Regions from separate parts of the Arthrobacter sp. 01T428 genome, predicted to be linked through region 3. Evidence: predicted binding sites of a transcription regulator. Region 3 holds the regulator's gene; each other region holds the start of a gene.
The links. Region 3 encodes HrcA, which represses chaperone genes, less so after heat shock. Its sites were predicted from a motif close to TTNGCACTCGNNNNNNNCGAGTGCNAA; they were not measured.

Region 1: a site for HrcA is predicted at 1,747-1,773, ahead of groES (co-chaperone GroES). Genes of this name have one in related genera too.
Region 2: a site for HrcA is predicted at 1,076-1,102, ahead of groL (chaperonin GroEL). Genes of this name have one in related genera too.

The regions. Positions count from the first base shown of each region.
Region 1 covers NZ_JBFTPW010000001.1:259,180-262,454, forward strand. The annotation lists gene AC1DJB_RS01250 (THUMP-like domain-containing protein) at 1-1,209, opposite strand, end outside; gene AC1DJB_RS01255 (hypothetical protein) at 1,287-1,697, shown strand; gene groES (co-chaperone GroES) at 1,922-2,218, shown strand; gene groL (chaperonin GroEL) at 2,305-3,275, shown strand, end outside.
Region 2 covers NZ_JBFTPW010000003.1:70,588-73,862, reverse strand. The annotation lists gene AC1DJB_RS05655 (ABC transporter substrate-binding protein) at 1-1,018, shown strand, start outside; gene groL (chaperonin GroEL) at 1,314-2,942, shown strand; gene AC1DJB_RS05645 (RNase H family protein) at 3,172-3,275, shown strand, end outside.
Region 3 covers NZ_JBFTPW010000009.1:20,495-23,769, reverse strand. The annotation lists gene AC1DJB_RS12185 (DUF4870 domain-containing protein) at 24-437, opposite strand; gene AC1DJB_RS12180 (DUF3097 family protein) at 541-1,398, opposite strand; gene hrcA (heat-inducible transcriptional repressor HrcA) at 1,579-2,592, shown strand; gene dnaJ (molecular chaperone DnaJ) at 2,660-3,275, shown strand, end outside.

The sequences.
Region 1 (3,275 bases), on a different contig from region 3:
AGCCACCTTTTCCTCGCCGATCCTGGTGAGGACCAAGGTGGCTGTTTTGTTGCCGCGGCCTTTTGCCGAGCCTTTTCCTGCCGGGAGCAGCTGCTTCCGCAGCTCCTCCGGGGTGACGGAGGTGCCGCGTTTCTTGATGTCGAGGACGCCGACGCCGTTCGCCTTCACCCAGGCTTTGAGGGCCTTGACGTTCAACGGCATGACTTCCAGGACTTTGTAGGCGCGGGCGAACGGGGTCTCCACAAGTTCCGGAGCGCAAATATAGGCGATGTGCTGGTCCACCAGGTGGCCGCCCAATCGGAGTGCGACGTCGGCCACCAGGCCCGCACGGATCACCGCCCCGTCCGGTTCGTACAGGTATCCCTCCACGGGCCCGACGTCGGGCACCGGACCGCCGTCGAAATCTTCGGCGCTGGTGATCTCGGCTGCGCCTTGCGGCCCGAGCACCAGGGCAGCGCGGCGGATGCCGGGACGGGCGACGTCGTTGAACCACAGCGTCACTTCCGTGACGTCCCCGCCCACCGAAACCCACTGTGCCTCGCAGCCGGCCGGTACCGATTCGTGCGGCATGCCCGGGCCCATCTTGACCCCGACGGACTTGCCGGTCGCCGCCAATGATTCAACGAAGGACAACGGCGGCGAGAACGCCTCCGGATCCCAGATCCGTTTGGTTCCCGACGACGACGTCGTGCGTCGCGCCGGATCGAGCCACACGCCGTCGACCCCGTCGAGGGGCACCGAGGTTGCGTCGGAGTGCACTACCGTCGCGTGCGGGAACGGAATGAGGTTGATGGTGGCGCAGGCAGCGGTGGTCTCGTCGAGCTCCACGGCGGTGACCTCGATGTCCATGGAGGCCATGGCCATGGAGTCCGCTCCGAGCCCGCAGCCCAGGTCCGCCACGTGCCGCGTGCCTGCCTTGGCGAATCGCTCGGCGTGCCTGGCTGCAACATTGAGGCGGGTGGCCTGTTCCAGGCCGGCCTGGGTGAAGAGCATCTGCCGGGCGAATTCTCCGAACTTGGCCTCGGCCCGGGTGCGGAGCCTGGATTGGGTGAGGACGGCGGCCACGAGCGCGGGGGAGTGGCCGTCTTTGCGCAGGCGCGCGTTGAGGGCGAAGGCTTCGCCGTCGCGGTATGGTCCCAAGGATGCCAGGAGTTCCCAACCTTCCGTTGTCAGCAAGGGGGCAATCTGGTCCTGGGGTGTGTCAGCCATGGGAACCAGCCTAATGCTCGCCCGTCATAGAGTGCCGAGGGGGAACCGCGACCACCCGGGCGGATAGGGTTGATGCCATGGAAGACAACCCAGTACGCCAGCCTGACGACGCCAATGGTTCTCCCTTTGCCCCCGATAAACGTCCCTTCGCCGGAAATCTCTCCAAGTACGCCCGCCCCGCACTCATCGTCGGTGTTTTGATTGCCGTTGTCTGCATTGCGCTCTTGATCATTATTTTCTTCCTCGACTCCTTCAACGCGGCCACCTACTCCATGACCGGAAAGAGCGTCCAGGACGCCACCGACGAGGCCCGGGACATCCGTGACACCTACACCGGTGCCCGCATCGCAGCGATCGTCGGGCTGGTGGTGTTCGGCGTCGTCGCGCTCGCCAGCGGCGTAGTGCTCTACCTGAACCGCGGAAACGCGCCGAAGGAAGACTATGACGACGGCGAGGACGTCGACTTCGACGACCTCGCCGGTCAATGAGCTACTCGAGCCGCAAGTGGCGCTTCGGGCGTTCACCCATGACGGAATTCTGGCACTCGCCTTGACCGAGTGCTAATGCTTACATAGAGTCTTGATTAGCACTCTCCCTAGGCGGGTGCTAATCATGCCGCCAGGCACTTACCGGCACCGCGACGACGGTAAGCCCGCCACGGCACCCCTGGTTTGATAGTCCATGTACTACCTCACGTAAAGGAGAGATCCGAGTGTCGGTCTCCATTAAGCCTCTCGAGGATCGCATTGTTGTCCGCCCGCTCGAAGCAGAGCAGACCACGGCTTCCGGCCTGGTCATCCCGGACACTGCACAGGAAAAGCCGCAGGAAGGCGAAGTTGTCGCAGTTGGCCCCGGCCGCTTCGACGACAACGGCAACCGCGTCCCCGTCGACGTAACCGTCGGCGACGTCGTCATCTACTCCAAGTACGGCGGAACTGAAGTCAAGACCGGCGGCAACGAATACCTCGTTCTGTCCGCCCGCGACGTTCTGGCGATCGTCGTTAAGTAATTCCCTGGATCCCGCATCGCAGATCGAGTCGGACTTCTTCCGGTCGAATCAGCGGTGCGGGTTTTCCGTCTTGAAAGGACACAACCATGGCAAAGCAGCTTGCGTTTAACGACGCTGCCCGTCGCTCGCTCGAAGCAGGCATTGACAAGCTCGCCAATACGGTCAAGGTCACCCTTGGCCCGCGTGGCCGCAACGTCGTTCTGGACAAGAAGTGGGGAGCTCCCACCATCACCAACGACGGCGTGACGATCGCCCGCGAAGTCGAACTCGACGACCCGTATGAGAACCTTGGTGCGCAACTGGCCAAGGAAGTCGCCACCAAGACCAACGACGTCGCAGGTGACGGCACCACCACCGCCACCGTGCTGGCACAGGCACTCGTCAAGGAAGGCCTGCGCAACGTTGCCGCCGGAGCCGCACCTGGCGAAATCAAGCGCGGCATCGAGGTTTCCGTCCAGGCCGTGGCTGCCCGCCTCCTGGAGAACGCCCGCGAAGTTGAAGGCACCCAGGTTGCCAGCGTTGCCGCGATCTCTGCCCAGAGCGATGAGGTCGGCGAGCTCCTCGCCGAGGCTTTCGGCAAGGTCGGCAAGGATGGCGTCATCACCATCGAAGAGTCCTCCACCACGCAGACCGAACTGGTCCTGACCGAGGGCATGCAGTTCGACAAGGGCTACCTGTCCCCGTACTTCGTCACTGACGCGGAACGCCAGGAAGCTGTTCTGGAAGACGCGCTCATCCTCATCAACCAGGGCAAGATCTCCTCGCTGCAGGAATTCCTGCCGCTCCTCGAGAAGGCCCTGCAGGCTGCCAAGCCCCTCTTTATCATTGCTGAGGACATCGACGGCGAGGCACTGTCCACGCTGATCGTGAACCGTATCCGTGGCACCCTGAACGTCGTTGCCGTCAAGGCTCCGGGCTTCGGCGACCGCCGCAAGGCCATGCTGCAGGACATTGCCACCCTGACCGGCGCCCAGGTTGTTTCCCCGGAGCTCGGCCTGTCCTTGGACCAGGTTGGCCTCGAGGTCCTCGGCAGCGCCCGCCGGATCACCGTCACCAA
Region 2 (3,275 bases), on a different contig from region 3:
CCAAGGGGCCGGCGCGGCGGCCTTCACCGCCGACACGGCTGCACAAGCCAAGGCGTTGATGTCCGCCCACGCAGACGTCGTCGTGGGGCCGAGCGATTCGAGCCATGCGCCCGCCGCGATCGATGTGCTCTCTCCCGCCCGGATTCCGCTCATCTCGCCGGCGAACACGGCGTCGGGGCTGAGCAGCTACAAGAATGGCGGCTTCTACTTCCGCACGTCTGCCGCTGATGCCGCACAGGGCAGCGTCCTGGCGAAGCTTGCCCGCGACGCCGGCGCCAAGCGCATTTCGGTCCTCCACGAAGCCGGGGATTACGGTACGCGCGTCTCGGGAGCGGTCCTGGACGCTGCCCGCGGCCTCGGAATGGACGCCGTGTCCAACGAGGAATTCGCGGCAGGCAAAGCAGCTCCCGCCGCGGCGGGCATCAAGTCCGGTACGCCGGACGCCGTCGTCGTGGTTGCCCGTGATGGCGCCCAAGGCGCCCTGGCTGAGCTCCTGAATGCGGGGCTGAGCGGCAAGAGCCTGATCTTGAGCGACGGCGCGATCCGCCAATACGGAACCGCGCTCGGTGCAGGTGGCCTCGACGGCGCGCGGGGAATTCTTCCGGGCGTCTTCCCGAATGCGGAGTTCCAAGCCGAGCTGACGGGCATCGACCCCAAGCTCAAGGACACGACGTACGCTGCCGAGACGTACGACGCCGTCACCCTCGCGGCGCTTGCCGCCTCAACGGCGGGCGACGATGCGGGAGGCTCGATCGCGGCCTGGCTCACCACTGTGTCCGGCGGAGTGCGTCCGGCGTCGGGCGATGCGGCAACGAAAGAACGTACGTCTTGTGCCTCATACAAGGACTGCGTCGAGGTGCTGAAGGGGGCCAAGCTCCCGGATTACGACGGCGAGTCCGGCACCATCGGGTTCGACGCCAACGGGGACGTTACCTCGTCCAATTACATGGTCTTCACCTACGGGGCTGACAACACTGCGCGGGTGAGTGGCAAAGAGACGGCCTCCCGGACTCCGTGACGGCTTGTGCCCGTAGCGAATTCCCTGGGCGTGGCGAGTAGTTTCCGGCTCTTCCTGCTTGCACTCTCCTCGGGTGAGTGCTAATTATTGATTAGCACTCTCAGGCATTGACTGCTAATCCTTCACGGCTTCGGCCGTGTGGAATGGTGGCGGTGCCTGGGGGAACAAAGAAAACCTTGCTGGGGTGAGATCCGGAGCACGCGGCGTACAGAGGCCGAATGTGAAGGATCGTCCGTCGCGGGCACCGCAGTGAAGGCACCTTCTTAACGACTGTCCCGAAAGGACTACCGCCGTTATGGCCAAGATCATTGCATTTGATGAAGAGGCACGCCGCGGTCTCGAGCGGGGTCTGAACATCCTCGCCGACGCCGTCAAGGTCACCCTCGGCCCGCGTGGACGCAACGTCGTCCTCGAAAAGAAGTGGGGCGCCCCCACGATCACCAACGATGGTGTTTCCATCGCCAAGGAGATCGAGCTGGACGATCCTTACGAGAAGATCGGCGCCGAGCTGGTCAAGGAAGTTGCCAAGAAGACGGACGACGTCGCTGGCGACGGCACCACCACCGCCACCGTCCTGGCCCAGGCCCTCGTCAAGGAAGGCCTGCGCAACGTAGCTGCCGGCGCCGACCCGCTGTCCCTCAAGCGCGGCATCGAGAAGGCTGTTGACGCCGTCATCCGCGAGCTGCTCGCCTCCGCCAAGGAGATCGAGACCAAGGAAGAGATCGCAGCCACGGCTTCCATCTCTGCCGGCGACACCGAAATCGGTAACCTCATTGCTGAAGCCCTGGACAAGGTCGGCAAGGAAGGCGTCATCACGGTCGAGGAGTCCAACACCTTCGGCCTGGAGCTTGAGCTCACCGAAGGCATGCGCTTCGACAAGGGTTACATCTCCGCTTACTTCGTCACCGACGCAGAGCGCCAGGAAACGGTCCTTGAAGACCCGTATATCCTGATCGTCAACTCCAAGATCTCCAACGTGAAGGAACTCGTTGCGGTCCTGGAGAAGGTCATGCAGTCCAACAAGCCGCTGCTGATCATCGCCGAAGACATCGAGGGTGAGGCCCTGGCCACCCTGATCGTCAACAAGATCCGTGGCACCTTCAAGTCCGTTGCCGTCAAGGCTCCGGGCTTCGGTGACCGCCGCAAGGCACAGCTCGCCGACATCGCCATCCTCACCGGTGGCCAGGTCATCTCCTCGGAGGTCGGCCTCAGCCTCGAGAACGCAACCCTCGAACTGCTCGGCAACGCCCGCAAGGTTGTTGTCACCAAGGACGAGACCACCATCGTCGAAGGTGCCGGCGACGCCGACGCCATCGCCGGCCGCGTGGCGCAGATCCGTGCCGAGATCGAGAACTCCGATTCCGACTACGACCGCGAGAAGCTGCAGGAGCGCCTGGCCAAGCTGGCCGGTGGCGTTGCAGTCATCAAGGCCGGTGCCGCAACCGAGGTAGAGCTCAAGGAGCGCAAGCACCGCATTGAGGACGCAGTCCGCAACGCGAAGGCTGCCGTTGAAGAAGGCATCGTCGCCGGTGGTGGCGTTGCTCTCATCCAGGCCGGTGCCAAGGCATTCGCCAACCTGCAGCTCGAAGGCGACGAAGCAACGGGCGCCAACATCGTCCGCGTTGCCATCGACGCTCCGCTCAAGCAGATCGCTTACAACGCTGGCCTCGAGCCGGGCGTTGTTATCGACAAGGTCCGCGGCCTGCCGTCGGGTCACGGCCTGAACGCTGCAACCGGCGTTTACGAGGACCTGCTGGCTGCCGGCGTCAACGACCCCGTAAAGGTCACCCGCTCGGCTCTCCAGAACGCTGCCTCCATCGCTGGTCTGTTCCTGACCACCGAGGCCGTTGTTGCCGACAAGCCGGAGAAGAACGCTCCGTCTATGGGTGGCGGCGACGACATGGGCGGCATGGGCGGCTTCTAGCCCCCGCTGTAGCCCACCAGCCACACGCACGACGGCGGTCCCCACTTCAGGTGGGGGCCGTCGTCGCCGTTTAACGACGCTCGCTCACGTATGTCGGGTTTTGGGCGGACGCTCGCTCACGTATGTCGGGTTTTGGGCGGACGCCCGCTCACGTATGTCGGGTTTTGGGCGGACGCTCGCTCAGTTCTGGGGTCAAGGAGTGTCGGGGTGGTCTGGCAGGATGGAAACCATGACGATTATTGCTGCCGCCGATGGTTCTGCCCTCGGCAATCCCGGGCCTGCCGGTTGGGCCTGGTACGTGAACGACTCTTGCTGGAGGGCCGGGGGGTGGCC
Region 3 (3,275 bases):
TAGGCATCCGCCGCGAGGACCGGCTACTTGATCCAGCGCAGGTTGAAGCGGTAGCGGTGCGGCTGACCGTGGTTGACGCGGATTCCGGCCGACACCGAGAAGCAGGTCACTGCGACCCAAATCGCCGTGGCCAAAACCGCGAACAGGTTTCCCACCACCGGGAGCAGGACCAGGATGTTTGCGAGCACGGCGGCAATCGTCGGAGGCAAAGTGAAGTTGAGCGCTTCCTTGGATTCCTGGGCCGTGAACGGGCCACGCTCGCGGAAGATCAGGTAGATCAGGAGCGAAGGCACGCAGCCGAGGATTCCTCCAAAGTGCGCCAGGGTTGCCCACTGCCGGTCTTCCGAGGCGGTCAAGGGCAGCGCGTTGGCAGGAACGCCGTGGTACTGGGACTGGCCCGAGGTGCCGTCCCGATCGTCAGGAGCGTTGTCTGCCACAGTTTCTTCCTTCGAGTGTCTATCGGTGCAGTGTTGCTGTCCCAGAATACTTGCTTGGCACGCAGTCAGCCGACCAACTGCTGTCCCCTACGCAGGTAATTCATCACGGAACGGTCAGGAAATCGATCACTTCCTCCACGCGACCCAGCAGAGACGCCTCCAAATCGGCGTAGCTGTGGACGGCGCCCAGCAGCTTCTGCCAACCCAGTCCGATGTCCTCGGCCGTTTCATGCGGCCAGCCGAACGCCTTCAGGATCCCGGTCTTCCAATCCGTGCCCCGCGCGATGGTCGGCCATTGCTCGATCCCCAACACCTTGGGCCGGATTGCCTGCCAGACGTCCACGTAGGGGTGTCCCACGATCAAGACGTTTCCTGCAGCGCCCGGCAGCGTCATGGCGTCGGCAGCAATCCACGACTCCTTCGAATCCGGGACCAAGTGGTCCACAAGGATCCCGAGACGGCGGCCCGGGCCAGGGGAGAATGCGGCTATTGCCGCCTTGAGATCGTCCACGCCATGCAACGGCTCGACGACGATACCCTCCACCCGGAGATCATCTCCCCACACCTTTTCCACAAGTTCGGCGTCGTGCTTACCTTCCACCCATATCCGGCTCGCCTTGGCGACTTGGGCCCGCTGGCCGGCGACTCGGACGGATCCTGATGCTGTCCTGCCTGCTGGCGCCGCCCCCTTGGCGGCGGCCGGGCGTGGGGCAGGCGGCAGGAGCTTCACGGCTTGTCCCTCTAGCAGGAATCCGAAGCCAAGCCGGAACGACTTGGCTTTTCCCCGCCGATCCTCCAGCACCACAATGTGCATGCCTCCGGACTTCTCCACCCTGGTCACGGCCCCGACCCAGCCGGACTGGACGTCTTCGAGAACCATTCCGCGTTCAACAGGAACCTCAGGCAGTTGCCGTTTGGCAGGCGAGGAGAGGTCTTGCGGGCCCCAATTGTCGTAAGACACGGTCTTCACACCACTTTGCGCTAGGGGATCGGTCACGGTCCGTGGCATTGCGCAGGACCGCGCGGGAATCATGTTCGCCGCGAGCGGTACCAATGCTAACAACGAGGTGGCTCATACTAGACTTGTTAGCACTTGGGCATGTTGAGTGCTAACTGTTGAAATGTTGATTGGAGGTGGGCAGTGAGCGAACCACGCAAGCTTGAAGTGTTACGCGCCATCGTGGAGGACTACGTTCACTCCCGCGAGCCGGTCGGTTCCAAAGCCTTGGTCGAACGGCACCATCTGGGAGTGTCGAGCGCAACCATCCGCAATGACATGGCCCTCTTGGAAGAAGAAGGCCTCATTGCCGCACCGCACACGAGCGCCGGCCGCATTCCCACGGACAAGGGTTATCGCCTGTTCGTCGACCGTATTTCCGAGGTCAAACCACTTTCGGCCGCCGAGCGCCGGGCCATCCACTCCTTGCTTGAGGGACCTGACGACGTCGAGGACATCCTTGAGCGCACCGTCCGGCTCCTCTCGCAACTGACCAACCAGGTCGCCGTCGTGCAGTATCCGCACCTGAGCCGCGCGCGCGTCCGGCACATTGAGTTTGTCCTTTTGGCACCGCGCCAGGTCCTGGTGGTGTTGATCGCCGATTCGGGCAAGGTGGAACAGGGCGTTGTGCACGCAGCGACGGACACCACCGACGACGAACTCATGGCCTTGCGGGCGCGATTCCTTGGAAGCATCGCCGGCTCCCAGCTCGACCTCATGCCGCAAGTGCTGCCATCGGTGGTTGCCCTGTGCCCGCCGGGGCTTCGGAACCTTGCCGGCGCCCTTGCCCACGGCCTGGAAAGGCTTGCCGAGCGGAGCCGCGACGAACGCATGGTCATGGCAGGCACGGCAAACCTGGCCCGCTCCAACGTGGACTTCCCGCTGAGCATCGGTCCGGTCCTCGAAGCGCTTGAGGAACAGGTGGTCATGTTGCGGCTTTTGTCCGACATGGCGGAAGACCCCCGGGGCGTCACGGTGAGCATCGGCCGCGAAAACCCCTACGACGGCCTCTCCGAGGCTTCGGTGGTTGCCACGGGCTACGGTCCGGGCAGCAGTGCCAAGATCGGCATTCTTGGACCCACCCGCATGGACTATCCCAACACCATGGCGGCCGTCCGTGCCGTCGCACGCTACCTTTCCCGCATTCTGGGCGGCTGACGGCCTCGGCTGGAAACCGCCCCGCAAGAAACGCAGTGGAACCGTAAACAAGGAAGAGATACCGACTTTGAGCAGTCACTATGACGTTCTGGGCGTCTCGCCGGAAGCAACCGGCGAGGAGATCAAGAAGGCCTACCGCAAACTCGCACGTAAGCTGCACCCCGATGTGAACCCCGGGGCCGGCGCTGCAGAGGAATTCAAGGCGGTGACCCACGCTTACGAGGTCCTCTCCGACCCACAGAAGCGCCGCGTCTACGACGCCACCGGCAATGAGAACGGGACCGACAACGGTTTCGGCGGCGGCTACGCGGGCCAGGGATTCGCCTTCCAGGACATCTTCGACACCTTCTTCGGCGGAGGAGGTGGCGGCATGCAAGGCCCAGCATCACGCATGCGCCGCGGGCAGGACGCCTTGATCAGTGTCCGCATCGACTTGCGCGAAGCCGTCTTCGGTGTCAACAAAAAGCTCGAAGTGGACACTGCAGTCATCTGTCCCACGTGCGAAGGCTCATGCTGCCGACCGGGCACCCACCCGGAACGCTGCGACATCTGTGGCGGCTCGGGCCAGGTCCAGCGGGCCGTGCGCTCGATCCTCGGCCAGGTCATGACCGCCGCGCCGTGTGGATCGTGCGAAGGTTTCGGCTCGATCATCAAGGATCCTTGCAATGAGTGCAACGGCCAGG